DNA from 2 places in the Clavibacter sp. GW821-FHT01D01 genome. Region 1 is predicted to be linked to the other one. Evidence: predicted binding sites of a transcription regulator. Region 1 holds the regulator's gene; the other holds the start of a gene.
The links. The regulator HspR, encoded in region 1, represses chaperone genes until heat shock. The targets are predictions, from matches to a motif close to AAGTTGAGTCNNNNNGACTCAACTT.
Positions count from the first base shown of each region.

Region 2: AC07VC_RS07170 (Hsp20/alpha crystallin family protein) is a predicted target of HspR. The motif match lies at 11,763-11,787, and genes of this name have one in related genera.

Region 1 is NZ_JBWKXC010000001.1:232,561-247,034, reverse strand. It holds gene AC07VC_RS01230 (nuclear transport factor 2 family protein) at 1-277, opposite strand, end outside; gene AC07VC_RS01225 (hypothetical protein) at 587-1,279, opposite strand; gene AC07VC_RS01220 (TasA family protein) at 1,405-2,010, opposite strand; gene AC07VC_RS01215 (signal peptidase I) at 2,007-2,651, opposite strand; gene AC07VC_RS01210 (sortase) at 2,648-3,508, opposite strand; gene AC07VC_RS01205 (TasA family protein) at 3,649-4,530, opposite strand; gene AC07VC_RS01200 (DUF7507 domain-containing protein) at 4,527-7,874, opposite strand; gene dnaK (molecular chaperone DnaK) at 8,348-10,219, shown strand; gene AC07VC_RS01190 (nucleotide exchange factor GrpE) at 10,216-10,869, shown strand; gene AC07VC_RS01185 (DnaJ C-terminal domain-containing protein) at 10,990-12,003, shown strand; gene AC07VC_RS01180 (heat shock protein transcriptional repressor HspR) at 12,005-12,553, shown strand; gene AC07VC_RS01175 (class I SAM-dependent methyltransferase) at 12,550-13,743, shown strand; gene AC07VC_RS01170 (DUF1905 domain-containing protein) at 13,800-14,240, shown strand; gene AC07VC_RS01165 (acyltransferase family protein) at 14,289-14,474, opposite strand, start outside.
Region 2 is NZ_JBWKXC010000004.1:14,675-29,148, reverse strand. It holds gene AC07VC_RS07230 (Rieske (2Fe-2S) protein) at 1-549, opposite strand, end outside; gene AC07VC_RS07225 (DMT family transporter) at 546-1,523, opposite strand; gene AC07VC_RS07220 (LysR substrate-binding domain-containing protein) at 1,596-2,546, shown strand; gene AC07VC_RS07215 (hypothetical protein) at 2,560-3,291, opposite strand; gene AC07VC_RS07210 (glucose 1-dehydrogenase) at 3,401-4,297, opposite strand; gene AC07VC_RS07205 (hypothetical protein) at 4,348-4,641, opposite strand; gene AC07VC_RS07200 (hypothetical protein) at 4,644-4,928, opposite strand; gene AC07VC_RS07195 (hypothetical protein) at 5,029-5,181, opposite strand; gene AC07VC_RS07190 (hypothetical protein) at 5,183-5,494, opposite strand; gene AC07VC_RS07185 (pyridoxal phosphate-dependent decarboxylase family protein) at 5,705-7,276, shown strand; gene AC07VC_RS07180 (lysine N(6)-hydroxylase/L-ornithine N(5)-oxygenase family protein) at 7,273-8,646, shown strand; gene AC07VC_RS07175 (GNAT family N-acetyltransferase) at 8,727-11,153, shown strand; gene AC07VC_RS07170 (Hsp20/alpha crystallin family protein) at 11,276-11,737, opposite strand; gene AC07VC_RS07165 (hypothetical protein) at 11,864-12,211, opposite strand; gene AC07VC_RS07160 (SDR family oxidoreductase) at 12,393-13,085, shown strand; gene AC07VC_RS07155 (MarR family winged helix-turn-helix transcriptional regulator) at 13,164-13,763, shown strand; gene AC07VC_RS07150 (NmrA family NAD(P)-binding protein) at 13,760-14,474, shown strand, end outside.

The DNA.
Region 1 (14,474 bases):
CCTGCGCCTCCGCGGAGGCCGGATCCGGGAACGCCTCCGTGAGGAGCGTGGAGATCACGTCCGCGTTGCGAGCCTCCGCGGCGGAGTCGCCGCGGTCGGCCGTGGTGCCGCCGTCGCCTGCCGTGCCGGTCGTGGCGACGGCGGACGTCGCGTCGGGGGTGGAGCCGGGGGCGGCGGAGGGCGATCCCGCGGCGGAGCAGCCGGCGAGGACGACGACCCCGGCCAGGGCGGCGGCGCCGCGGGCGATCAGGGGGACAGGGTTTCGTTGAACTCTCATGCACACACGGTGGGGCCTCCGGCTGGGAAGACCCGCTGTGCATGGATCGCGCGCTCATCAGCGATTCCTGGTACGTCGCGCGCTCCACGCCGACCTGGCGCCGACGGGAATCGCCGCGCCGCCCGCCCGTTGCCGCCTCCGTTCCGAAGGCCATGCACCGGGTCCGAGTCACCCGGCAGGGGCCCCCTCGCCGCGCATGCGAGGGGGCTTCCCTGTGCCCGGGGAAAGGCGCCGGACGCACGACGAACCGCCCGGCGTCGAGGGCCGGGCGGTTCGTGTGGTGCGTTGCCGGCGTGTGCCGGGTGGGTGCTACTTGGTGTTGACGGTGATCTTCGCGATGCCGACGACGAGCTCGTCGGTGACGGCGTCGGTGCCGAAGGTGGTGTTCAGCAGCGCGGCGGCGTCGGGGCTGACCTTGACGGTGGTGCCCTCGAGGACGGCGTTGTCGCCCTCCATCTGGAGCGGGTTCAGGGTCGTGCCGTCGAGGTTGAAGATGTAGACGTCGTTCATGACCTCGCCGTCGCCGACCTGGACCGAGCCCGTGAGGCGGCTGGTGCCGGGGTCGATGACGAAGTCGGTGAGCTTCACGACGGTGTCGCCGGCGGTGAGGCTGATGCCGGAGCCCTCGTGGTCGATCTCGCCCTGGACGTAGGGGCGGTAGTCCATCTCGGGGTCGTAGTAGTCCACGTTGCCGCCGGTGATGGGGAACGCGAGGGTGCCGGTGGCGCCGTCGAGGGTGGCGGTGCCGATGACGCCGGGGGTCAGGCCCAGCGTCGTGAGGGCGCCGGTGAAGCCGGAGTCGAGGGTGACCTGGGTGTCGACGCCGGTCAGGGTCGGGATCGACGCGAGCGGCGTGGGGTCGGCCTCGGTCGTCGCGGACGCGGACGGCGCGGCGGAGGTGGAGGACGAGGGGGTCTCGGCGGGGGTCGAGCAGGCCGCGAGGCCGACGACGAGGAAGCCCGCGGTGGCGAGGCCGAAGACCGACTTGGTGAGGTTGCGCATGATGGATCCTTTGCTGTCAGGGCGACCGACGTGGTCGCCGTTTGGAGTCGCAAGGTCCTTCGGCGCCCCTCCGGAGAAGGTTGGGTCCCGTGATGTTTCCGTGACCTGTGGGGATCCTCCGCGGGTCAGCGCTGCTCGCCCGGGCGCTGGTTCCCGAGGACCTGGAGGGTGACGGACCCCGACAGCCCCTGCGCGGTCGGGGGCGCGGACTCGGGCAGGCGCAGGGTGAGGCGGAGGTGGTCGCGGACGCCAGGGGCGCGCGCGGGCGACTGGGTCAGGATCACGCGTCCCTGCGCGGGACGGTCGGCCACCACGGCCGTGACCGTGCCCGAGCAGACGGCCGTGCCCGGGGCGCCGGTCCACGGGACGGAGCACCGGTCGAGCGCGAGCTGCAGGCCGTCGGAGGTGCTGCCGAGCGCCGATCCGCCGAGCTCCAGGGCGAGCTCCGAGGCGGCCACCGACCCGGTGTTCGTGAGGTCCACGATGCGCACCGCCTGGCCGCCCGGGCGGAGGCCCGTGACGGGCACCGTCGTCTGGTCGGTGCCGGCGGCGCCCCAGTCGAGCGTGACGGCGCCCGCGGAGATCCGGGTCACGGCGTCGTCGCGGTCGACGAGGACGGCGTAGGCGGCGCCGCCGCCGAGGAGCGCGGCGAGCAGGGCGGCTCCCGTCGCGAGGCCCACGCGACGGCGCGCGGGACCGCCGGAGCCCGCGACGACGTGGCGGCCGCTCACGACCGGCCCTCCGCGGCGCGCGGCGGGCGGCGCCAGACGGCCACGAGCGCCCACGCGGTGACCAGGGCGCCGGCGGCGCCGAAGGCGAGGCTGCGCGTGCCCGGATCGCTGAGCCACACCCCGGGCCAGCCGAGGTACGGGACGACCGCGGTGCGGCGCTGGATCTCGTCGTCGCTGACCGTGACGATCCAGGGGTCCGGGGACGGGTTGTTGTCGCCCTGCGTCTCCATGACCAGCAGGTCCGGGCTCCAGCCGTCGATGCGGTCGGCGTACTCGGGCCCGTACACGGTGACGACGCGGTGGATGACGCGGATGGCGGGGCCCACGGGCGCCGTGAACACGATCACGTCGCCCACCGCCGTGTCCTCGCGGTCCACGGGCTGGGTGACCGCGAGCGATCCCACGGGCATGCCCGGCGCCATCGAGTTCGAGAGCACGGGCACGAACCGCGCCGTGCCGGTGAGCGTCAGCAGCAGGACGACGACGACGACGAGGGCGAGGACGACGCTGACGACGCCGCCGAGGGCGGCGAGCGCGCGGGCGAGGGGACCGCGGCGCCGGCGCAGGGCCGCGGCGGGCGTCCCGGGATCCGGGACCGCGGCCGGGGCGGCGGCGTCGACGACGTGCGCGCGGCGGCTCACGACGCGGCCTCGGGCGGAACCGGGGGTCCGGCGTCCGCGCCCCGACGGCGACGCCGGGACGCGATCAGGAGGAGGGCGCCGACCGCGAGCGTGAGGAGCCCGCCGGAGAGGGCGGAGGCGATGTCGCGTCCGGTGACCGGCAGGGGCCCTCGGCGGGGGTCGTCGTCCGCGGCGGCCGGCAGGGTGCCCGCGCCGGCGTCCGGGGGGTCGGTCGCGTCGCCCGGGACCGGGTCGCCGTCGCCCGGCTGAGGGTCCGGGTCGACGGGGCCGGGGTCCACGGGGTCGGGCCCCGGTCCTGCCGCGTCGAGCAGGGAGAACGTGACGCGGAGCGACGCGGCTGTGTCCTCGGCCTCGTTCCCGGCCGAGGCGGGGAACGAGACGCGCACGCCGACGCTCGTGCTGTCGCCCGCGGCCAGCGGGATGCTGGTGCCCAGGCGGCCGAGGGTCGCCGCGGGACCGGTGCCGAGCCGGACGACGGGACCGCGGCACGTGAGCGGGCGGTCGGCGACGGCCGCGTACCCGGCGTCGCACCGCACCACGTCGAGCTGGAGGCCGTCGCGCGGATCGCCCGCGAGGGTCGCGTCCCCGCCGGCGTCGAGGTCGACGAGCACCGGCGAGCCGGAGGCGGAGGCATTGATGACCTCGGCGGCCCACACCACGGAGTCGCCGGGCGCGAGGTCGCGGAGGCGCGACGCGGGGCCGGGGACCTCGCGGACGACGAGGGCGCGCTCGTCCGCGGAGGCCCCGTCCACGAGCGGCGCGGAGGGGGGAGCGGAGGATGCGGCGGCCGCGGGGGCGGCGGCGAGCAGCGTCAGGCAGAGCGCGGCGGCGGCGGCCGTGCCGGTGCGTGCGTGCATGAAGGGGGCTTCCGGGTCGTCTGCGCGGGGGAGAGGGGGAGCTCCGCGCGCGGGTCGTGCGGTCGAGCGGGGCGCCGACGCGATCGGCGCCCCGCTCGGGGACGGTCGGGTGCCGGCGCGTGCCGGACCCGACCGTCAGATCAGCGCTGCAGGCCGTCGCGCTGGATGGCGGACGCCGTGTACGTGATCGTCGCGGACGCGTTCTCGTAGTCGTTGTCCGCGGCCGTGGGGAGCACGAGGCGCATCAGCGTGCTGAGCGCGACGTCCTCCGAGTCGGACGGGAAGGTCCCGTCCGCCGTGGGGGTCACGCCGAAGGCCGCGGGGGTCAGCGTCACAGCACCGGCGGCGCCGGTGAGGGCGGAGAGCTTCCCGGTGCTCGTGACGACCTGGGCGCCGTCGCACGTGTACGGCCCGCGGTCCGCGGCGGCCGCGGTGGTCCACGTCCCGCCCGAGCAGGTCACGAGCTCGTAGGTGAGGCCCTCGGCGCCGGCGACGAGCGACTCGCCGCCGCCCGGGAGCGTGACGTCGTCGGTGCCGGGGACGTCGTCCGTGACCGCGACGCCGAACGTCACCGCGGCGACGAGGTCGCCGTCGTTGGTCGCAGCCGGGAGCTCGAGGTCGATGGGGCGCTCGACGGTGTCGCCGGGGGCGATGTCCGACACGGTGTAGTCGCCGGTCGCGACGATGTCGAGCTGGCCCGCATCGACGTCGAGCGACGCGGTGTCCGAGTCCGTGAAGACGGCGAACGCGCCGGCCGTGGCGAGGGCGCCGACGGTCAGGATCGCGCCCGTGGCGATGATCTTGCGCCAGGGTGCGGGGCGCTTCTCCGGTGCGGTGGTGCTCATGGTGCTGTTCCCTTCGATGGTGGTGCTGATGAGGTGGTGCAGGTGCGTGGTGGTGCGGGGTCGTGCGGCGTCGTCGCCCGGAGGGGCGGGACGCGCATCCGGGCGACCGGATGCGGGGGTCTGCGGGGGCCGGCGCGGCGGCGGATCGGCCGCGCGCGGGCGGGGGGTCGCGGTCATCCGCAGCCCCTCGCGTCGACGGCGGCGGGCTGGGGGACGGCGGCCGTGGCCGCGCTGGCGACGCCCGTCCACCGGTGCAGGTCGGGTCGGACCCGCCACTGGTAGGAGCGGGACTCGCCCACGCGGTCGTCGGTGAAGCCGGTGGCGTCGGCGCCGAGGCGGGCGACCTGCATCCAGGCGCCCGGCGTGGCGCCGGCGACGCGACGCTCCACGAGGAACGCGGTCGCGCCCGGCGTCGCGGCCCACGCGAGCGCGGTGCTCGGCCGGCCCGCGACGCAGCTCGCCGTGGCGGCGCCGATCGTCGTGGTGCTGGTCCAGGAGCCGGTGCCGGCTGCCTGCGTCGCCGTGTCGCGGTGGTGGAACCCGCGCGGGGCGAGGGGGGCGGGGTCGACGAAGACGGTGATCGTGGAGGAGACGACGATGCCGGTGCCCGGGGCCGACGGCCGGTCGGTCGCCGAGTAGGGGATCACGATGGTGCCCGTCCACCCGTCCGCGGCCGGCGTGTAGGTGCATGCCGTCGCCGCGCACGAGAAGGTGCCGCGCAGGCCCGAGGGCGGGGTCGCCCCCGTCACGGCCAGCGCGTCGCCGTCGGGGTCGGTGTCGTTGAGGGTCGGATCCACGGACACAGCGGGCCCGCCGGTCGTCGCCACGATGCGGTCCGGGCGTGCCACGGCGGCCCGGTTCAGCGGCGTCACCGTGACGGTCACGCGCACGTTCCAGGTGCCGACGGAGCTCGACAGCGAGTAGTCGAAGACGTCGGTGCCGGTGAAGAAGTCCGCCGAGCGGTACGTGCAGCGCCCGCGCTCGGTGCCGGTCGCGACGCAGGTGACGCTGCCCGAGACGGGGCTGGCCGGGACGGGTCCGGCGGCGCCGCCGACGAGGGTGGGCGTCGCGGACTGCTGGGCGCGGCTGAGGGTCGCGCCGGTCGCCGCGCGTCCGTCGTTGGCCAGCACGTCGATCACGACGGGCACGCCCTGGGCGGTGGTGGCGGCGTCGGGCAGCGGGTCCGGCACGGCGGTGACGGTCGCGGTCGCGGTCTGCGTGATCGTGGCGCCCGCCGATGTCGTGGCCCGCACGGTCGCGGTGTTGACGATGGAGCCGGACTGCACGTCCGCGGCGGTCGCCGCATAGGTGGAGGTGGCCGTCACGACCTGCCCGGGCGCGAGCGTGCCCGCGGTCCCCGGCCAGGTGTAGGCGGGCGCCGAGACGCCCGGGCGGGGATCCGAGACGCTGACGCCCGTGAGGGTCGTCGTGCCCGTGTTGGTGGCGCGGAACGTGTACGTGATCGGGCTGCCCGCGGCGGGCACGTTCGCGACGGACGCGGTCTTGGTGAGGGCGATCGTGGCGGTCCGCGCCAAGGAGACGTTCCGCGTGGCCTGTCCGGACGCCACGATGCCCGCGGGGCTCGTGCCGCGCGCGGTCGCCGTGTTCGCGACGGATCCCGCGTCGAGGTCGGTCTGCTTGACCGTGTAGCGCGCGGTCGCCGTGACCGATCCCCCGATGGGCAGGGAGCCCGCGGTGCCCGGCCAGGTGCCGTACGTGATCGCGGAGAGTCCCGCGAGCGGGTCGGTGAGGGCCACGCCCGTGAGCGGCACGTTGCCGCTGTTCGTGATCCGGAAGGAGTAGTCGATGGTGGCGCCCACCGCGGCGCCGCCCGTGAGGACCGCGTCCTTCGTCACCGTCACGGCCGGGCCGTGGTTGACCTGGATGGTGGAGGTGGATGTGGCGGTGGGGGCGGCGACCCCCGCGAGCGTGCGGCCGTTCGCGGTGGCGGTGTTCACGAGGGTCGTGCCGGCGTTCACGTCGGCCTGGGTGACCGTGTACGGGGCGGCGGTGAAGGTCGCGGTGGAGGTCCCGATCCCGGCGGCGGACGCCGTGGTCGGGGTGAGGGACGCGGTCGCGGGGGTGATGCCCGTGACCCGGGGATCCGTCACGGCCACCTGCTGCAGGGACACGTTCCCGGTGTTCCGCGCGGTGAACGTGTAGGCGATGCGCTCCCCGACGTCCGCGCGGCCGTTGCCGTTGGAGTCGGTGAGCACGCCGACCTTCTCCAGCGAGAGGGCGGGAGCGGGGGTGGCGATGGGCGCGGTCACGGTGCTCTGGTTGCTGTTGACGGGGATGAGGACGTTGAGCGCGCTCGCGGTCGCGGTGTTCACGAACGGTCCCGCGAGGGCCTCGGCGGCGGTCACGCGGTGCTGGCCCGTGCAGGTCATCGACCCGCCGATGATGATCCCCACCGCCACCGGGCAGGAGATGCCGGTCGCGTTCGGGTCGGTCACGGTCGGGTTGAGCAGCAGCACGCCCGCGGTGTTCGTGAGGACGAACTGGTAGGGGATCACCGAGCCCTCGACGTAGGCGGCGGGCTGCGCGACGGTGCGGTCGATCTGCTTGACGAGGTTGAGGGCGCGGAGGTCGTCGATCGAGGAGACGCGGACGTTGCGGATCAGGTGCGCGTCGGTCTGGCCGCCCGTCGACCCGACGTACCCGAGCTTGAAGGAGGAGGGCGCGGGCGTGGTCATCGTGTACTGCAGGACCTGCGTGAGGCCGGAGTCCGCGAGCCCCGCGGTCTGACCGTGGTAGACGGTGACGACGGGGAGGCGCGCCGACGAGACGGTGATGCGGATGCTGCGGCCGAGGTCCGCGCCGGGCGCGGTGGCCGTGGTGGTGGTGGCCACGCCGCGCAGGGTCTTGCCGGTCGGGAGCGTCGCGCCCGTCAGGTAGCAGTACCCCGCCGTGCCCTGACCGGGTCCGCGCAGGGCGATCGCGTTGGGGCGCTGGCCGGGCGGCGTGACGCAGGCCGAGCCCGTGGTCCCGCCGCCGTTCGTGCTCGAGAAGCCGCCGTAGGCGTCGAGTCCCACCCCGAGGTAGCCGCCGTTGACGCCCGGGATCGTCCCGGCCTGCGAGTAGCCGAGCGCGCTCCCCGCCGCACCGGCCCCGGTGAGGGAGACGCCGCCGTCGGCGAGGAAGAAGCCGATCCCGTCGGCGCCGCTGGTGGCCGTGCCGTACTGGTACTGGTCGAAGCGGATGTCGAGTCCGCCGTTCGCGGGGATCGCGGTGTCGTAGACGACGCCGCCGGTGGCGTTGCCGCGGTTGTCGGTCAGCTGCAGGGATCCCGGCGTGGTCGCGGCCGCGGGGGCGAGGGTGCGGCTCGAGCAGATGCCGAGCGTGCTGCTGCCGCTCGGCGGAGCCGTCGTCGCGCGGGTCAGGCAGGCGCTGCCGAGCGGCTTCCAGGCGGGATCCGGCACGTTCGCGTTCCCGAAGGACTCGGCGATGAGCTGCGTGGCCGCGGTCGCGGGCTGCGCGGGCAGGGTCACGAGGAGCGTGGCGGCGAGGGCGGCGACCACGGTCGCGGCGATGCGCCGGACGAGAGGACGGCGCGGCCTGTCCGTCTCCGGTCGGGCAGCATGGACAGCACGCGCTCGCGCCACCTCGACCACCCCCGTGCTCCGGTGCGCCCCGGGCGGGGCGCCTCAGGCCCCCCGGCCTGCCATCTGACGCTAATCTGCTGATCAGAGCGGGTACAGGGTCCCAGTAGCGATCTAGGTGAACCAGTAGCCCCCATTCGACGTCCCCGGGCCCCCGCCCGGGGCACACGCCGCGGCATCGGCACCCGGATCCTGTGAGTTGAGCCGACATCGCTCAAGTCCGCTCCCCCCGACTTGACGCTCGGGGGAGCGCGAGTAGAGTTGAGTCATCGCGGCTCAAGTAGCACGCCGCTGACGAAGCGGCACCGCGAGACAGACTCCGCGGCACACCCGCGTCACCCACGAAGCGACCCCGTGACCCGGGCGTCGCGGCAATAGAAGGAGAACACCCCATGGCTCGTGCAGTAGGAATCGACCTGGGTACCACCAACTCGGTGGTCTCGGTCCTGGAGGGCGGGGAGCCCACCGTCATCGCCAACGCCGAGGGCGCGCGCACCACGCCGTCCGTCGTCGCGTTCACCAAGGACGGCGAGGTGCTGGTCGGCGAGACCGCCAAGCGCCAGAACGTCACCAACGTCGACCGCACCATCTCGTCGGTCAAGCGCCACATGGGCACCGACTGGACCGTCGGCATCGACGACAGGAAGTACACGTCGCAGGAGCTGTCGGCCCGCATCCTCGGCAAGCTCAAGCGCGACGCCGAGCAGTACCTGGGCGACTCGGTGACCGACGCGGTCATCACCGTCCCCGCGTACTTCAACGACGCCGAGCGCCAGGCCACGAAGGAGGCCGGCGAGATCGCGGGCCTCAACGTCCTGCGCATCATCAACGAGCCCACCGCGGCGGCCCTCGCCTACGGCCTCGACCGGGGCAAGGAGGACGAGCTCATCCTCGTCTTCGACCTCGGCGGCGGCACGTTCGACGTCTCCCTCCTCGAGGTGGGCAAGGACGACGACTTCAGCACCATCCAGGTCCGCTCCACCGCGGGCGACAACCGCCTCGGCGGCGACGACTGGGACCAGCGCATCGTCGACCACCTCGTCAAGCGCTTCAAGGAGTCGACGGGCGTCGACGTCTCCAACGACAAGATCGCCAAGCAGCGCCTCAAGGAGGCCGCGGAGCAGGCGAAGAAGGAGCTCAGCTCCTCCACCAGCACGAGCATCCAGCTGCCCTACCTCTCCCTCACGGAGAACGGCCCGGCCAACCTCGACGAGACGCTGACCCGCGCCAAGTTCGAGGAGCTCACGAACGACCTGCTCGAGCGCACCCGCAAGCCCTTCGAGGACGTCATCCGCGAGGCCGGCGTCTCGGTCGGCGACGTGGCCCACGTGGTCCTCGTCGGCGGATCCACCCGCATGCCCGCCGTCGTCGAGCTCGTCAAGAAGCTCACGGGCGGCAAGGAGCCCAACAAGGGCGTCAACCCGGACGAGGTCGTCGCCGTCGGCGCCGCGCTCCAGGCCGGCGTGCTGAAGGGCGAGCGCAAGGACGTCCTGCTCATCGACGTCACCCCCCTGAGCCTCGGCATCGAGACCAAGGGCGGCATCATGACCAAGCTCATCGAGCGCAACACGGCCATCCCCACCAAGCGCAGCGAGACCTTCACCACGGCCGACGACAACCAGCCGTCCGTCGCGATCCAGGTCTTCCAGGGCGAGCGCGAGTTCACCCGCGACAACAAGAACCTCGGCACCTTCGAGCTCACGGGCATCGCCCCGGCGCCCCGCGGGATCCCGCAGGTCGAGGTCACCTTCGACATCGACGCCAACGGCATCGTGCACGTGTCCGCCAAGGACAAGGGCACCGGCAAGGAGCAGTCGATGACCATCACGGGCGGATCCTCGCTCGCGAAGGAGGACATCGAGCGCATGGTGCGCGAGGCCGAGGAGCACGCGGCGGAGGACAAGACGCGCCGCGAGCAGGCCGAGGTGCGCAACAACGCCGAGCAGCTCGCCTACTCGATCGACAAGCTCATCAAGGAGAACGACGACAAGCTCCCCGAGGACGTCAAGTCCGAGGTCCAGGGCGACGTCGACGGCCTGAAGAGCGCCCTCGCGGGCGACGACGAGGCCGCGGTGAAGACCGCGTTCGACAAGCTCTCCGCGAGCCAGACCAAGCTCGGCGAGGCCATCTACGCGCAGGGCCAGCAGGAGCAGGCCGCCGGTGAGGCGTCCGAGGGCGCGCCCGAGGCGAAGAAGGACGACGAGGACATCGTCGACGCCGAGGTCGTGGACGAGGACGACGAGGACAAGAAGTCCGACCGATGACCGAGGACACCGCGAACGGCGAGGGCACGACGCCCGAGGACGAGGGCACCGAGCAGTCGGCCGCCCCGTCCCCGGCCGGGTCCGACGCGACGGCGGACGCCGCGGCCGACGCGGCCTCCGTCCCCGGTGAGGACGGCGCGTTCGTCGAGGCCGAGGGCCCCGACGTCGAGACGACCGACGCCATGGACGAGGAGCTCCAGGACCTCATCGAGCAGACCCGGAACGAGCCCGTCGAGGGCGACTCCGAGCACCTCGTGGACCTGAAGCGCGTCACCGCGGAGTACGCCAACTACCGCAAGCGCACCGAGGCCAACCGCGAGATCGAGCGGCAGCGCGCGGTCGGCGACGTGGTCAAGGGCATCCTGCCGGTGCTCGACGACCTCGACCGGGCCGAGAAGCACGGCGACCTCGCGGAGGGCGGACCGCTCACCGCGATCGTCGCCAAGCTGCGGACGAGCGTGGAGCGCATCGGACTGGTCAAGGTGGGCGCCGTCGGCGACGCCTTCGACCCGCAGGTGCACGAGGCGATCTTCCAGAAGCCGAACCCCGAGGTCCAGGTGGACACCGTGGCGGACGTCGTCGAGAGTGGCTACTACGTCGGCGAGACGCTGCTGCGGGCCGCGAAGGTCGTCGTCGACAAGCCGGAGTAGCACCATCATCCGCAGCATCCACGAGGCTGCACCCACCCCGGTCCGGGCCCCCGCGCACGCGGGCGCCCGGACCGGGTCGTGCGGCCCCCACCACGAGACGAAGAAGAAGGGAGGCGTCTGATGGCCAGCCAGGACTGGTTCGACAAGGACTTCTACAAGGTCCTCGGAGTGTCCAAGGACGTCTCGGAGGCCGACCTGAAGAAGGCCTACCGCAAGCTCGCCCGGCAGTACCACCCGGACAGCAACCCGGATCCGTCGGCCGAGGCGCGCTTCAAGGAGATCAGCGAGGCGAACGCCGTGCTGTCCGACAAGGAGCAGCGCAAGGAGTACGACCAGGTCCGCGCGATGGGCTCGGGCGCGCGCTTCACGGCGCCCGGTGCCGGCGGCGGCCAGGCGGGCGGGTTCGAGGACGTGTTCGGCGGCATGTTCGGCCAGCAGGCCGGCGGCCGCGGGCGGCGCGCCGGGTTCGGATCCGGCCAGCCGCAGTACGGCCAGGGCGGGTTCGAGGACATCCTCGGCGGCATGTTCGGCAACGGCGGCTTCGGCCAGTCGACCGGCGGCTACCGCGGCTACGGCGCCCCCACGAAGGGCCGCGACGTCACCGCGTCCACCACGATCGACTTCCTCACCGCGGTGCAGGGCGACGTCGTGCGCCTGCAGGACTCCGACGGCCGCCCCATCACGGTGCGCGTGCCGGCGGGGGTCACCGACGGGCAGAAGATCCGCCTGGCCGGCAAGGGCGAGCCCTCCGGCGACGGCGGCGCGACCGGCGACATCATCCTCACCGTGCACGTGCGGCCCCACCCCGTGTTCGAGCGGGACGGGCTGAACCTCCGGGTGAACGTGCCCGTCACGTTCCCCGAGGCCGCGCTCGGCGCGACCATCGAGGTGCCCACGCTCGGCGGCGACCCGGTGCGGCTGAAGGTCGCGCCCGGCACGTCCAGCGGCAAGGTGCTGCGCGTCAAGGGACGCGGCGTCACCACCCCGAAGGGCACGGGCGACCTGCTCGCGCGCATCGAGGTGGCGGTGCCCTCGCGCCTCACCGACGCCCAGCGGATCGCGCTCGACGCGTTCGCGGGCTCGGGACCCGCCGAGGACCCGCGCTCCGAGCTCATCGAGCGGGCCCGGGGCTGACATGGACCCCCGCGACGCCATGGACGAGGACGCGCCCGTCTTCGTGATCTCCGTGGCGGCCGAGCTGTCGGGCATGCACCCGCAGACGCTCCGGCAGTACGACCGGCTCGGGCTCGTGTCGCCCACCCGCACGGCCGGGCGCTCCCGCCGCTACTCGATGCGCGACATCGTGCAGCTGCGGGAGGTCGCCCGGCTGGGCGCGGAGGGCGTCAGCCTCGAGGGGATCGCGCGGATCCTGGAGCTCGAGAACCAGGTGACCGAGCTCCGCGGCCGCGTGCGGCAGCTCGAGTCGGCCCTCGCCGACGAGCTCCTCTCCCGACCCGGCCGCCGGGTGTTCGCGGCCCGCGGCGACGGCGACGTCGTGTCGCTCCGCGCGGGCGTGCGCCCCTCCCGGCAGACCGAGGTCGTGCTCTACCGCGCGGCGCTCACCATGCCGGACGCCGGACGCGGATCCGCAGAGCGCGGATCCGCAGAGCGCGGGTCCGCAGAGCGCGGGTCCGCCGAACGCGGGTCCGCCGAGCGCGGACCCAGCGGGCGCGACGCGCGGTGAGCGACACCGCCGACGAGCTCCTCGACCTCGGCGCGCTCCGCCGCCGGCCCGACGTGGAGGCCGACAACCTCTTCGCGGTGGACGCCGCCGACCGCCTGCTCCTCGACGAGCTGATCGCGCTCCTCGCGACGGCCGCGGACGCCGGGCATCCCGTCCGACCGGACGAGCTCGTCGTCATCGGCGACCAGTACGGCGCGCTGGCGCTCGGCGCGGCCGCGGCGCTCCGGCGGTCCGGCGCGACGGATCCGCTGCGCCTCCGCGTCCACCAGGACGCGCTGGGCTCCGAGACCGCGCTCGACCTCAACGCGGAGCTCGTCGGCGAGACGGCCGTGATCGCCCACCACGGCCTCGACGACGCCCTCGCCGCCGGCGCCCGGGTGGTCCTCGCGCGCCTCCCGCGCAGCCTCGACGCCCTCGACGAGTGGGCGGGCCTCGTCGCCCGGGCCGCCGCCGACGACGTCACGGTGCTCGCCGGAGGTCGCGTCAAGCACCTCACGCCCGCCATGACCGACGTGCTCCGCCGCCGGTTCGCGGACGTGCACGCGACGCTCGCGCGGCAGAAGTCCCGGGTCCTGGTCGCGCGCGGTCCCGTGCGCGGGGACGACGGCGACCCCTACCCGCGCGGCGGGTCGCACCCCGACCTCGGCCTCGAGGTCCGCGCGCACGGCGCCGCGTTCGCGGGTGCCCGCATCGACATCGGCACGCGCTTCCTGCTGACCTTCCTCCCCGAGCTGCCCGACGACGCCCGGTCCGCCGTCGACCTCGGCTGCGGCACGGGCGTCATCGCCTCGGCCGTGGCGCTCGCCCGGCCGGAGCTGCGCGTCGTCGCGACCGACCAGTCGTGGGCCGCCGTCGACTCCGCGCGCGCCACCGTCGCCGCCAACGGGCTCGCGGGGCGGGTCACCGTGGTGCGCGACGACGCGGGTGCGACCGTGCCCGACGGATCCGCGGACCTCGTGCTCCTCAACCCGCCGTTCCACACGGGCGCCACCGTGCACGCGGGCCTCGCGCCGCGCCTCTTCGCCGCGGCCGCCCGCATGCTCCGCCCCGGCGGCCAGCTGTGGACCGTCTACAACAGCCCGCTCGGCTACCGGCCGCAGCTCACGCGCATCGTCGGGCACACCCGCGAGGCCGGGCGGAACGCGAAGTTCACGGTCGCCGTCTCGACGAAGCCGGATCCGCGGGCCTAGCCTCAGGATCGACCGCGGGCGACCCGCGCCCGGCGGCCGCGTATCGAGGAGCCGCCATGCCCACCTTCCGCACCCGCGTCCTGCAGGCCCGCGGCAACGCCACCGGGTTGCCCGTGCCCCCGGAGGCGCTGGAGGAGCTGGGCGCCGGGAAGCGCCCCGCCGTCGTGGTCACGGTCGCGGGGTACTCGTACCGAACGACCGTCGGCACGATGGGCGGCCAGCAGCTCCTGCCGCTCAGCGCCGCGCATCGCGCCGCCTCGGGGATCGCCGCCGACGACGAGGTCGAGGTCACCATCGAGCTCGACGCGGCGCCGCGCGAGGCCGTCGTCCCCGAGGAGGTGGCGGCCGCGTTCGCCGCCGATCCTGCCCTCGCGGAGGCGTTCGGCGCGCTCTCCTCCAGCCGTCAGCGCGCCCTCGTGGACCCGATCGGGGAGGCGAGGACGGACGAGACCCGCCTCCGCCGCGTCGAGAAGGCGCTCGCGGCGCTGCGGGGCTGATCCGCGGGAGCCGGTGCCGCGGCCGCGCGCGGCCTTTCCGGGCAGCGCTCAGCGGCGGGCGACGGCCTCCTCCTGGACCGTAGCGGGGCGTCGCTGCGGCCCCTTCAGCCGCAGGGCCGGCTTCTCCACGAGGAACCAGCTCGCCGCGGCCACCGGCAGCGTCACCGCGATCGAGATCACGGCGAACGCAGGCACTCCCCAGGCACTCGCACCCGCGGTCGCGAGGAGCTGCTG
Region 2 (14,474 bases), on a different contig from region 1:
CTGGGGGAAGCGGTGCGGCACGTCCTCGGCGTGGTTCGCGCCGGCGGCCTGGCGGTACGCGAGATGGCCGCCGAGGAAGCCGCCGGCGGAGACGAGCCCGAGGCCCGCGAGGCCGAGGAGCTTGCCGCTGGTCTGCTTGCCGCGCGCCCGCTGGATCCATGACAGGCCGTAGAGGCCCGTCGCGAGGGCGTTCGCGGCGGAGTGCACGATCCCGACGCGGAGCTGCTGCTCATGCAGCTGCGACCAGTCGGCGTAGCCGGAGACGATGGAGGGCGCGGCGCTGAGGATCCCCACGCCCACGAGCGCCTGGCTGGCCTTCTGGTTGCCGGGCAGGAGGTCGAGGACCGCGGAGGAGATCCACGCGCCGGACGGGATGAGGACCGCCACCGGGTGCAGCGGGTGCCCGAACGGCACGCCGTGCAGCAGGTCGGCCAGGGCGCGGGGCTTGAGCAGGGCGACCACGGTGCCGCGGACCCTCTCGACGATCGGGTCGAGCGCCTCGGCGTCCTCGATCCTCGTGATGGCCGCGACGAGCTTCAGCTCCCTCATGGGGTCTCCGTCCGATTCCGGCGCCGCCGTCGGCGCTCCCTCCCAGGCAACGCCTGCGGGGGAGCAGTGACAAGGCCGGGCGGCCGGATCCGGTGCCGCCGCTCGATCGCCTGCCCGGCGTAGCTCGCGGCGACGATGAGGGCCGCGCCGCACAAACCGACCGGCCCGATCACCTCGCCCGCGAGGACGACGCCCACGCCGAGCGCCCACACCGGCTCCGTCCCCATGAGGATGCTCGCGCGCGACGCGGACGTCCGCCGCACCGCCCAGAGCTGCACGACGAAGGCGAACACGGAGCACAGCAGGCCGAGGAACAGGACGCCCGCCCAGCCGCCCGCGTCCAGCCGCGCGACCGCGGCCGGCAGCTCCGCCCCCGCCACGATCGTGGAGGCCGCGGCGCACACCGCCATCTGCACGAGCACCACCCCCAGCGAGCCCTCCGTGCGGCCGCGGGTGAGGTGCGCGCTCGCCGTGACGTGGACAGCCCGGACCGCGGCCGCGGCGATCACGAGCGCGTCGCCGGGCGTCGGCGTGCGCAGCCCGCCCTCGGAGACGAGGAGGGCGACGCCGACCACGGCGGCGACCGCGGCGACGAAGTACGGCCGGGGCAGCCACGAGCGCGACGCGACGCCCTCGAGGACGGGCGTCATGACGAGCGCCAGGCTGATGAGGAGCCCCGCGTTGGTGGCGCTGGTGAGGTGCACGCCCCACGTCTCGAGCCCGATGACCGCGGTCTGGGAGCAGCCCAGCGCCACCGCGATCGCGAGGCCCTGACCCCGCGGCAGGCGCTCCCGCCGGGCGAGGCAGAGGAGGGCCGTCGCGGCGGCCGCGACGAGGAACCGGAGGGCGAGCGCCGCCGGGACCCCGGTCAGGGCGGCGAGGTCCTTGGCCGCGAGGAAGCTGGCGCCCCAGACCGCGGCGACGCCGACGAGGAGCAGGTCGACGAGGAGTCCGGGTCGTGCGCGGGAGGCCATGACGCTACTGTCCAGAGGACCGATGCCCAAGAGCAACGGGCCATCACTTGATCGACGATGAAGGGCAGCCTTGTGGATCCGGCACGACTCCGCCTCCTCCGCGAGCTCGGCGACCGCGGCAGCGTCGCGGCCGTCGCCGCCGCCATGCACGTCAGCGCCTCCGCCGTCTCCCAGCAGCTCGCGGTGCTCCAGGCGCAGGTGCCCGTCCCGCTGACCGTCAAGCGCGGGCGGCGGCTGGTGCTCACGGACGCGGGGGAGGCGCTCGCCGTCGCGGCCACGCGGGTGGAGGTGGCGCTCGCCGAGGCCCGCGACGCCGTCGGGTCGTTCCTCGGCCACGACGAGCGGCCGGTGCGCGTCTCCGCCTTCCACAGCGCCGGGCTCGCGCTGTTCGGCCCGCTCCTGGAGGACCTGGGCCGGACCGGGGGCCCGCGGGTCTCCCTCGCCGACGCCGACGTCGCGCAGGCGGAGTTCGCCCGCCTCACCGCGGACCACGAGCTGGTCGTCGCGCACCGGCTCGCCCACGAGCCGGAGTGGCCGACCGGGCGCATGGTCGTCGTGCCGCTCCTGGTCGAGCCGCTGGACATCGCCCTGCACGCGGCGCATCCCCTCGCGGCTGCCCCGAGCATCCGCCCCGAGCAGCTGCGCGACGAGCGCTGGATCTCCACGCACGAGGGCTTCCCCCTCACGGGCGTGCTCGCGCAGCTGGGCGCCCTCATCGGCCGCGCGCCGCAGGTCGACCACCGCATCAACGAGTTCTCCGTCGCGGCGCAGGTCGTCCGCGCGGGCGCGGCCGTCGCCGTCATGCCGCGGATGACGGTGGCCCCGCTCGCCGTCGACGGGATGGTCCTGCGGCCCCTCGTCGGCGCCGCGCTCGTCCGCCACGTGGACGTGCTCGCCCGTCCGGACGCGATGGCGCGCGTGCCGGTCCGCCGGGTCCTCGACGCGCTCCGGCGGGTGGCGGCCGCGGCGGCGGAGAGCGCCGGCGGGAACGCGCCGGTGCCGCGCGGCGGGCTCGCGCGGTAGGGACGGGCCGGGGTCAGGCGTCGGGGTCGCGCGAGGGATGCCGGGAGGCGACGGGCGCGCCGTGCCGGGCCGCCCGGTACCCCGCGGCGCGGAGGCGCCGGGCCCACGGGTACGTCGTGTCGCCGGGCGGGGCCGCGAGCACGGGGTCCGCGCGGGTGGAGGTGTCGAGGGGACCGGCGGCGTCGTGCGCGAGCTCGATGCGCGCCGCCACGTGCCACCGGCCGCGCGGCGTCGCGTGCACGAGCCGCATGCGGAGCGGCTGCGAGGCGAGGGCGCGTCCGAGGTCGGCGGCGCCCGCGGGCAGGTGCGGCTCCCGGTCCACCACGACGCCGAGCAGGACCGGCCCCGCCGATCCGCGGTAGGGCATGAGCGTGGTCATGCGCGCGCCCGAGAGCGCGCGCCGCGGCTGCAGCAGGAAGCGCCCGGGGAAGCCGAGCCCCGTCGTCGAGAGCAGGACGTCGACCGTGGTGCCGCCGCCGTCGGGTATCCGGAGCGCGAGGCCGAGGACGTCGGGGAGGGCGGGCGGCGTGCCGCCGCCCCGCGAGAACCGGGCGTCGATCGCGAGCGGCTCGTCGAGCCCGTCGAGCCAGGCGAGGCCGGAGGCGGCGCGGCCCGGGACGGGCGCGAGCGACCCCGCGAGGGCGACGCCGTGCGGGTGCAGCGGCCGCGGGCTCCGGACGACGCGGAGCGCGGCGACGAGCCCCGCGAGGAGGTTCCCGCCGACGCGGGCCGGGATGTCGGTCATCGCTCGACCCTATTCCGGTGCGCGGCGCGCGTCCGGGTGCGACGACGCCCGGGCCGGCAGGGAGCCGGCCCGGGCGTCGGGCGGTGCAGGTGCGCGGTCGCGCGGCGCGCTACGGCGTCGGCATGCCGCCGTTGACGTGCAGCGTCTCGCCGACGACGTAGCTCGACTCGTTGGAGGCGAGGAACACGTAGGCGGGCGCGAGCTCCGCAGGCTGTCCGGCGCGGCCGAGCGGGGTCTGCTCGCCGAACTCGGGCAGCGCGTCGGCGGGCTGGCCGCCGGCGGTCTGCAGCGGGGTCCAGATCGGGCCGGGCGCGACCACGTTGACGCGGATGCCCTTCGGCGCGAGCTGCTGCGCGAGGCCCTTGGAGAACGTGTTGATCGACGCCTTCGTGGTGGCGTAGTGGATCAGGTTCGGCGAGGGCTGGTAGGCCTGGATCGACGACGTGTTGATGATCGACGAGCCGGGCGCCAGGTGCGGCAGCGCCGCCTTCGTGATCCAGAACATCGCGTAGACGTTGGTCTTGAAGGTGAGGTCGAACTCCTCGTCGGAGATGTCCTCGAGCGCGTCGACGTTCTGCTGCTTGCCCGCGTTGTTCACGAGGATGTCGAGGCCGCCGAGGCCCTCGACGGCCTTCGCGACGAGCTCGCGGCTGAACTCCGCGGTGGAGATGTCGCCGGGGATCGCGACGGCCGTGCGTCCGGCCTCCTCGATGAGGGCGACGACCTTCCGCGCGTCCTCCTCCTCCTCGGGCAGGTAGGACAGGGCGACGTCCGCGCCCTCGCGGGCGTAGGCGATGGCCACGGCCGCGCCGATGCCCGAGTCGGCGCCCGTGATGAGGGCCTTGCGCCCCTCGAGGCGGCCGGATCCGCGGTACGTGCGCTCGCCGCGGTCCGCGGTCTCGTCGAGGTCGGCGTCGAGGCCGGGGCCGTCCTGCTGCTGCGCGGTCGGGTCGATGTCGGCGTACATCTTCGTCGGGTCCTGGAACGTGTACTGGTCGGTGCTCATGGGTCTCCTGATGGCTGCGTGATGCGTTCGGGAAGGGGGTGCCGGGCGGATCAGCTCGGCGGGGTGTCGTCCAGGTCGATGTCCTGGCCGGCGAGGTCGTTCGGGGCGAGGGCGGGCTCGGCCTCGCCGTCGACGCCCAGGGCGTCGGCCTCGGGCTCGGCGTCCTCGGCGGTGACGGCGTCGTCGTCGTCGACCTGCTCGACCGGCTCGTCGGTGTCGGGGAGGACGGTCTCGCCGGCGACGGCGTCGTTCACGACCGTCGCCGTGTCCATGCCCACCGCGTCGAGGGCCGTGTCGTCGCCGGTGGAGTCGTCACCTGGCGTGGTGGAGGTGGCGTCCGTCACGGTCACTCACCCGCCTCGGGCTTGGGGTGGCCGGGGATCGAGTCGCCGCTGAGGTTGAGCTCGTCGGGGTCGACGTCGATCTCGCCGACGTCGTCGGGTCCGCCCGAGCCGGGGAGGACCTGCACGTCGTCCTCGGCGGCGGGGACGTCGTCGGAGACGCCCTCGCTCTCGACGATCTGCTCGCTCTGCTTCACCTGCGTGTCGTCCTCGCTGGGGGAGGTGAAGTCCTTGTCCTGGCGTGTGTCTGAGGTGTCCGCGGGCTGGAGGCGCGGGTCGTCGGTGTCCATGCGGCCGACGCTACGCTCGGCCTCCGCCCGTGTGGTCGGCATTCAGGGAACCCTCATGCAACGCGTCTCCCGGCGGCCGGCCGGCGGTGCGCGCGGGGCGTCACATGTCGTCCGGGCCCTCGCCGAACGGGTCGGGCGCGTCCTCGCGGGCGTCCTCCTCGGCGGCCTCGTCGCGGGAGGCTACCGAGTCGGCGTCGAGGGGCGCGGCGTCGGGCAGCGGGTGGCGGGGAGCGTCGGGCACGGCGTCCGTCACGTCAGCGCCCCTCGGGATCCACGTGGCCGGCGGCGTCGTCGGCGGGCGCGCCCATGTGCGAGTCGGCGGCGGTGACGGCGCGGTTGTCGGGGATGGCGGGGTGGTCGGGGCTCGCGGGCTCCGCGTCCTCCACCTCGAGGGTGTCCTCCTCCGCGTGGCCGTAGTCCGTGCCGTCGGGCGCACGGACCGCGTCGCCGGTCGGGGTCCGGTGGCCGTCGGCGGAGACCACGTCGTCCACTGTCACCAGCCCGTCGGGGTCGCCGGGGCCGCGCCCGGTGCGGATGCCGTCTGCGTGCTCGTCGCGATCGCTCATGGTGCCCACCCTACGAGCGTCCGGGTGCGGACGGCGGGTGCGGAGGCGGGCCGCGCGGGCGCGTAGAGGCGCCCCGCGGGGGGTCCCCGCGAGTTCGCCACAGCCGGTTGCCTTTCCCCGACGCACCCCCGATAGTAGGTGAGCCTTACCTAACCTCCGACGGTGCCCGTGACCCGGACACGGCTCCCCCACCGAATCGACGAAGGACCCATGACCCTCTCCCCGCACGCCTCCCGACCGACCGCCCCGACCCTCGCGGATCCCCGTCCCGCCGCGGATCCGCCCCCCGCCGACCCTGCCGCGGAGCTGTTCTCCGACCGGACGCTGCCCGGCTGGGACACGGCCCTCCGCGCGGCCGCCGACCGCGTGCGCCAGGCGGCGCAGCGCGCCGACGGCCCCTCCACGGGCATCGCGCCCTCCCGGCTCCGCGGCGCGTTCGCGGGCCTCGACCTCGACCGGCCGCTCGGCGGCCTGGACGAGGCCCTCGACGAGCTCGACGGCCTGTACCTCCGCGACGCGATCTGGTTCCACGACCCCTCCTACGTCGCGCACCTCAACTGCCCGGTCCTCATCCCGGCGCTCGCGGGGGAGCTCATCCTCTCCAGCGTCAACACCTCGATGGACACCTGGGACCAGAGCGCGGGCGCGACCCTCATCGAGCGGGCGCTCATCGACTGGACCGCGGGGCGCATCGGCCTCGGCGACGACGCCGACGGCGTCTTCACGAGCGGCGGCAGCCAGTCCAACCTGCAGGCGCTGATGCTCGCGCGCGACGAGGCTGCCGCCGTGCACGCGCTCGCGGCCGACGACCGGCACCGGATGCGGATCCTCGTCAGCGACGTCGGGCACTTCAGCGTGGAGAAGAGCGCGCGGATCCTGGGCCTCGCCCCCGACGCCGTCATCCGCGTCCCGAGCGACGACGCGCGGCGCATGCGCGTCGACGCCCTCGAGCGCGAGCTCGCCCGCTGCGCGGCGGCCGGCCTCCTGCCGGTCGCCGTGGTCGCGACCGCCGGCACCACCGACTTCGGGAGCATCGACCCGCTGCCCGCGATCGCGGACGCGTGCCGCCGCGCGGGGATCCGGCTGCACGTGGACGCGGCCTACGGCGGCGGCCTCCTCGCCTCCCGCACCCACCGCGGCCTCCTCGACGGCATCGAGCGGGCCGACTCCGTCACCGTCGACTACCACAAGACGTTCTTCCAGCCGGTGAGCTCCAGCGCGCTGCTCGTGCGCGACCGCCGCACCCTCCGGCACGCGACGCTCCACGCCGACTACCTGAACCCCGCCGACCGGGCGCACGAGGGGACGCCCAACCAGGTCGACAAGTCGCTGCAGACCACGCGGCGCTTCGACGCGCTCAAGCTGTGGCTGACCCTCCGCACGGTGGGCGCCGACGGCGTGGGGCGGATGCTCGACGACGTCATCGCGCTCGCCGACCGCACCTGGCTCGCGATGCGCCGGGATCCGGCCCTCGACGTGGTGGTGCGGCCCGAGCTGAGCGCGCTCGTGTTCCGGTACGTGCCGGCGGGGGAGCGTGGCGGATCCGCGGCAGCGGACGCGGGGGCGCGATCCGACGCCGTGAACCGCGGCATCCGGCAGGCGATCCACGACTCCGGGCGCGCGATGGTCGCGGCGACGCGGGTGGACGGCCGGGCCCACCTGAAGCTCACCCTGCTGAACCCCGCCACGACGGACGCGCACATCCGAGAGATCCTGGCGCTCGTCGTCGCGGCGGGCGACGCGCTCGACGCCGGGCTCCGCGGTGCGGAGGACGGACGATGAGCGGGGCCGCACCCGACCGCGTCCGCGACGTCGTCGCCGTCGGCCTCGGCCCGGCGAACCTCGGGCTCGCCTGCCTCGCGGACCCGCTCGACGTCGACCTCGTCGTGCTCGAGCGGAAGCCGCGCTTCGACTGGCACCCCGGCATGATGCTGCCGACCGCGCACCTGCAGACGCCGTTCCTCGCGGACCTCGTGACGCTCGCCGACCCGACCTCGCGCTTCTCGTTCCTCGCGTACCTCAAGGAGACCGGACGGCTGTACTCCTTCTACATCCGCGAGGACCCCTTCGTGCTGCGCAGCGAGTACGTCGCCTACTGCCGCTGGGCGGCGGAGCGGGCGCGGGGCGTCGAGCTCGACCGCGACGTGCGCGCGATCCGCTACGACGAGGCCGACGACGCGTACGTCGTCGAGTCGGTCGACTCCGCGGGCGGCGCGCACGTGCACCGCGGGCGCGCCCTCGTGGTCGGCGTGGGCACGCCGCCGTGGCTGCCCGAGGCGCTGCGCGACCTGCCGGGGGCGGTGCACAGCTCCGGCTACCTCGGCGCCAAGGCCGCACTGCAGGAGCGGGACGCGATCACGGTCGTCGGCAGCGGGCAGAGCGCGGCCGAGGTCTACCGCGACCTCCTCGAGGACGTCGACGCGCGGGGGTACCGGCTCGACTGGATCACGCGCTCGCCGCGGTTCTTCCCGCTCGAGTACACGCGCCTCACCCTCGAGATGACGAGCCCCGAGTACAGCGACCACTTCTTCGGCCTGCCAGCCGACGCCCGCGAGTCGCTGCTGCGCGCGCAGCGGGGGCTCTACAAGGGCATCGACTCCGCGCTCATCGACGACGTGTTCCAGGCGCTCTACCGCAAGCGGCTGGCGTTCGACGCGCTGCGGGCCGAGGGGCGGCTCGCCCCGGGCGGCGACGCGGGATCCGGGGTGCCCACGCGCCTGCTCACCAACGCGGAGGTGGTGTCGGCCCGTGCGACCGCGGACGGCGGCACGGTCCTCGGGCTGCGGCACGCCGAGACGGGTGCCGAGCGGGAGTGGCCGACGAGCGGGGTCGTCGTCGCGAGCGGGTACGACGCCGGCCCGCCGGCGATCCTCGCCGGGCTCGGCGACCGCGTGCGCCGCGACGCCCGGGGGCGCCTCGACGTGGCGCGCGAGCACACGGTCGACGACGCCGGCACGCTCTTCGTCCAGAACGCGGAGGTGCACACGCACGGGTTCGTCGCGCCCGACCTCGGGATGACGGCGCACCGCAACTCGCGGATCCTCCGCGCCATCACCGGGAGCGAGCCCTACCCGGTGGAGGAGAGGATCGCGTTCCAGGAGTTCGGGCTGCCGGACGACGTGCCCGCGCCCGGATCGGGGGTGCTCGCGTGAGCGCGCCGGCACCCGCCGCGACCGCCGCGGCCGAGTCCGAGGCGGGGCGCCGCCGCCCGCCCGCGTCGCCGCCGCTCGCGATGCGCCCGCTGGACGCCGACGCCGACGCGGCGCTCGTCCACGGCTGGGTCACCGCGCCGCGCGCCCGGTTCTGGCAGATGCAGCACGCGACCCTCGACGACGTGCGGGACGCGTACCGGTCCCTCGCGGCGGATCCGTGCCGCGAGGCATGGATCGGCCTCCACGACGGCGTGCCCGCGTTCCTCGTCGAGGCCTACGACCCGGCGGACGACCCGATCGGCGCGCACCTCGACCCGCTCCCCGGCGACCGCGGCATGCACCTGCTCGTCGCGCCGCCGTCCGGCGGCCCCCTGCCGGGCTTCACCACCGCCGTGATGCGGCACGTCGTCGCGCACCTGCTGCGCGATCCCGCCGTCCGGCGCCTCGTCGTCGAGCCGGACGTCCGCAACGAGGCCGTCCAGCGCCTCAACGCCGTCGTCGGCTTCCAGCCCCTCCGGGTCGTCGACCTCGGTTCGAAGCACGCGCTCCTCAGCGTCGCCACGCGCGACGACCTCCTGCACGCCACGCCCCTCGAGGGGACGCCCCTCGACGCCCCACCTCCGGACGGACACGCCATGACCCCCACCCCCGACCGCACGGCGGAGGCCGCCCCGGGCGTCCACCTCGCCGCGCACCTCCGGCCCGACGCCTGGGCCGCCGCCACCCGCCACCTCGTGCGCAAGGCGCTCGCCGAGTTCGCGCACGAGCTGCTCATCCGGCCCGAGCGCGTCGACCCCGACGTGCCGCCGGGCGCTCCCCGGCGCCCGCACGACCCCCGGGAGCGGGCCGCGTACCGCGTCACGAGCGGCGACGGGCGGAGCGCGTACGCGTTCCGGGCGCGGGTCCTCGAGCTCGACCACTGGGACGTCGAGGAGGCGAGCATCCGGCGCACGGTGGACGGCGCTCCCGCCGAGCTCGACGCCACCGACCTCGTGCTCGACCTCCGCGACCGGCTGGGGATCACCGACGAGGTCCTGCCCGTCTACCTCGACGAGCTCAACAGCACGCTGTCCGCCGCGGCCTTCTCGCGCCTGCGGGACGTGCCCGACGCCCGCGGGCTGCTCACGGCGTCCTACGCGGAGGTGGAGTCGACCATGGACGAGGGCCACCCCTGCTTCGTCGCGACGAACGGCCGCATCGGCTTCGACCTCGACGACCACGACCGGTACGCGCCGGAGGCGGGGCAGGACGTGCGGATCCTCTGGCTCGCCGTGCACGAGCGCCTCGCCCGGTTCACCGCGATCGACGGGCTCGACCGGGAGGCCTTCCTCGACGCCGAGCTCGGTGCCCCGGCCCGTGCGCGCTTCCGCGCGCGGATGGCGTCGCTCGGCATCGACCCCGCCCGGCGCGTGCTCGTGCCGGTGCACCCGTGGCAGTGGGAGAACGTCGTCACGGTGACCTTCGCGGGGCTCGTCGCCCGGCGCGACATCGTGCTGCTCGGCACGGGCGACGACGCGTACGGCGCGCAGCAGTCCATCCGCACCTGGGCGAACCGCACGACCCCGGAGCGCTGCTACGTCAAGACGTCGCTCTCCATCCTCAACATGGGCTTCACGCGGGGCCTGTCACCGGCCTACATGGCGGTGACGCCGGCCATCAACGACTGGGTGCACGCGCTCGTGACGGGCGACCCCGAGTTCGCCCGGCTCGGCTTCGGGATCCTGCGGGAGGTCGCGGCCGTCGGCGTGCGCGACGAGCGGGTCGACCGCGCGCTGCCGGTCGGCCACTCCCACACCAAGATGCTGTCCGCGCTCTGGCGGGAGTCGCCCGTGCCGGGCCTCGCGGAAGGCGAGCGGCTGATGAGCATGACGAGCCTCCTGCACGTCGACGGGCAGGGCGCCACGGTCCTGGGAGCGCTGATCGACGCGTCGGGCGTCGGCGCGGCCGCGTGGATCCGGAGCTGGCTCGACGCGTACCTGGTGCCGATCGCGCACGCGCTCCTCGCGCACGACCTCGCGTTCATGCCGCACGGGGAGAACGTGATCCTCGTGCTCCGCGACCACGTCGTCGTGCGCGTGCTCATGAAGGACATCGCCGAGGAGGTCGCGCTGCTCGACCCGGATCGCGAGCTCCCGGAGGACGTCCGGCGCATCCGCCTCGACGTGCCCGACGACGAGCGGACCCTCACGGTGCTCACGGACGTGATGGACGGCTTCCTGCGCTTCGCCGCCGCCCTCGTCGCGGACCGCGAGGACCTCGGGCCCGACGGGCTCTGGCGCGTGGCCGCCGAGGCGCTCGCGGACCACGAGCGCGCGCACCCGGAGCTCGCGGCCCGGATCGCGCGGAGCGACCTCTTCACCCCGTCGTTCGCGCGCTCCTGCCTCAACCGGCTGCAGCTGCGGGACAACCGGCGCATGGTCGACCTCGCGGATCCGGTGCTGCAGATCCACGGCTCCCTGCGGAACCCGCTCGCCGTCCACGCTGGGCTCCGGCCGCGGCACGGCTGACGTTCGCGGGCGGCTCCGGTCCCGGCGCCCCGCAGACGGCGAGGAGCCGCCGTCCGCGTGTGCGGACGGCGGCTCCTCGAGGTGGGCTGCGCCGCGGCCGGGCCGGGCCGCGTGCGACCGGGTCAGCTCGCGGCGGGCGCCGCGGATCCCACCGTCAGGGTCTCGGCCCGCTGCTCGCCGGACCCGTCGTCGGACGTGACGGCGATCTTGCGCGGCTTCGCCCGCTCGCTCACCGGGATGGTGACGCTGAGCACGCCGTTGGCGTAGTGCGCCGAGATGCGCTCCGTGTCGATGCCCTGGCCGAGCGTGAGCTGGCGCAGGAAGGTGCCGGCGACGCGCTCGCGGGTGAGCCAGCGGACGCCCGGGTCGCCCGCGAGGGTGCGCTCGGCGCGGATGGTGAGCAGCTGGCCGTCCACGTCGATGTCCACCGAGCCCGGGTCGATGCCCGGGAGGTCGGCGGCCAGCACGTAGGTGTCGCCCTCGCGGTGCAGGTCGATGGGCATCGGGCGGTTCGCCTGGCGCGTTTCGGCCAGCGCGCCCATCGCGCGGTCCAGCTCGCGGAACGGATCGAAGGTCATGTTCATGGTCGACTCCTCACTGGTGATCTGCGGGTTGAGCCCCCTCGGCTCAACTACGTCGAGATTAGCACTCGACCTGCACGGGTGCCAAGAGGTTCGCCGAGGGCGAATGCAGCCCTGATCTCCTCTTCGTCAGCGGCGGCGGAGGTCGCGCTCCATGCGCCCGATGAGCGTCCAGACCGCGCGCGAGAGGTCCGGGTGCTCGAGCGCGATGCCCCGCAGCAGGCGGTACTCGAAGCGCGCGACGACGCCGGGCGCGGTGGACGGGTGCCGCACCCGGGCGAGCTCCTCGGCCATCCCGTCGGCCTCGAGCGCGTCCTGCCGGAGGGTCGCGACCACGTGCTCGTCCACGGTCGGCAGCTGCGGGATGACCTCCCACGGGTCGTCGCCGTTCCGGCACCGGTGCTCGATGACGGCGTCCAGCTCGTCGCGGGCCTCCTGGCGCAGCACCTCGAGGCTGGCGGGGAAGCGGGCGTGCATGGGCGGTTCCCCTCGGACGGCGGACGGCGGACGGCGGACGGCGGGCGGTGGCGAGCCCTCGCTCGTGACGCGACGGCCGGATCCCCTTCACGCTACGTCATGCCCCGGACCCCGCCCGACGAGGGGGAGCGGCACCCTCGCTAGCCTGGGAGCCGACCCCGGAGCCGCCGCAGGAGGACCCATGACCGACACCGCCCGCCCCGTCGCCCTCGTCACGGGGGCCACGCGCGGCATCGGCCGCGCCGTCGCCCAGGACCTCGCCCGCACCCACCGCGTCATCGTCCACGGACGCGACCGGGAGGCCGTCGACGCGCTCGCCGCCACGCTCCCCGACGCCGTGGGGTGGGCCGCCGACCTCGCCGCGGGCGGCCTCGCCGACGGCGTGCCCGCCCTGGACCGGCTCGACGTGCTCGTGCACTCGGCCGGCGTGATCGGCGGCGACGCGGTCGGGGAGACGCCCGTCGACGAGTGGCGGCGCGTGTTCGAGGTCAACGTCTTCGCCGTCGCCGAGGTCACGCGCGTCCTCCTCCCGGCGCTCCGGGCGGCGGGCGGCCAGGTGGTGCTCGTCAACTCCGGGTCCGGCTTCACGGCCAACCCGACCGGCGGCGTCTACGCGGGGTCGAAGTTCGCCCTCCGCGCGCTCGGCGACGCCCTCCGCGAGGAGGAGCGCCCGAACGGCGTGCGCGTCTCCAGCGTGCACCCGGGCCGCGTCGCCACCGACATGCAGCGGGAGCTCCGCGCGAAGGAGGGGGGCGAGTACGACGAGACGCGGTACCTGGACCCCGCCTCGGTCGCCCGGGCCGTGCGCCTCGTCGTCGACCAGACGCGCGACGGCACGCTCGAGTCGGTCTCGCTGCGGCCGTTCGGGGGCTGATCCGCACCCGAACGCGGATCGCCGACAGTCCGGGGATAATCTCGCGCGGAGACGATCTGCGCGGCATATGATCTCCGCATGAGCGCATCCACCTCGGCACCCGACCACGACGTCGACGTGGACGCCGCGGGCATCGACTGGGACGCGGGCGGGATCGAGACGCAGCTCGGCTGGTCGCTCCAGGCGGTCTACCAGGGGTTCGCGCGCACGGCGCAGACGGCCGTCGCCGACGTGCCGGGTGGCCCCCGCGGGTACCAGGTGCTCGTCGCGATCACGACCGAGGAGCCCGCCTCGCAGCTCGCCCTCGCGCAGCGGCTCGGCATCGACAAGACGCAGATGACCTACGTCATCGACGCGCTCGCCGACGGCGGCCACGTCGAGCGGCAGCCGCATCCGCGCGATCGCCGGATCCGGCGGGTCGTGCCCACCGACGCCGGCCGGGCGCTGCTCGCGACCGCCCGCGTGGCCCTCGGCGAGGTGGAGGACGTGCTCATGCGCGACCTCGAGGCCGACGAGCGCATCGTCCTCCGGCGGCTCCTCGCGCGCGTCGCCCTCGGCGCCGGCGATGCCGCCGCGGGCCTCCCCGACACCGGCGAGGCGCTCGAGCAGCCCGTCGCCGCCCCCCACCGCTCGCGCCGCCCGGCGCGCCGACCACCCGCAGATGGAGAACCCTCGTGAGCACCCCCGCATCCGGATCCACCCCCGCGTCCCCGCCCGTCGTCGTGGCCGGCGCCACCGGCGACCTCGGCCGCCGCATCGTCCGCGAGCTCCTCGCCCGGGACGCGTCCGTCCGGGTGCTGACCCGCCCGGGCGCCCGGTCGTCCGTCGAGGCGTGGGCCGGCGAGCCCCGCGTCGAGGTCGTCGAGGCCGCGTACACCGACCCGGCGGCGCTGGTCCACGCGGTCGAGGGCGCGCGCGTCGTCGTGTCCGCCGTCAGCGGCGCCCGGTCCGTGATCCTCGGCGCCCAGCGCGCCCTCCTCGCGGCCGCGGTCGCGGCGGGCGTGCCGCGCTTCATCCCCTCCGACTACTCCTCGGACTACCGGCGGGTGACGCCCGGCAGCAACCGCAACTTCGAGCTGCGCCGCGAGTTCGCGGCCGACCTCGACGCCGCACCCGTGCGCGCCACCTCCGTGCTCAACGGCGCGTTCGCCGACATGCTCACCGGCCAGGCGCCCATCGTGCTGTTCGACCGGCACCGCGTCCTGTACTGGTCGTCCGCCGACCAGGTGCTCGACTTCACGACCAAGGACGACACGGCCCGCGTGGTCGCGCAGGTGGCGCTCGACGACGACGCGCCGCGCGTGGTCGAGGTGGCGGGCGACCGGGTCACCGCCCGGGACATCGCGCGCACCATGACGGAGATCACGGGCACGCCGTTCGCGCTGCAGT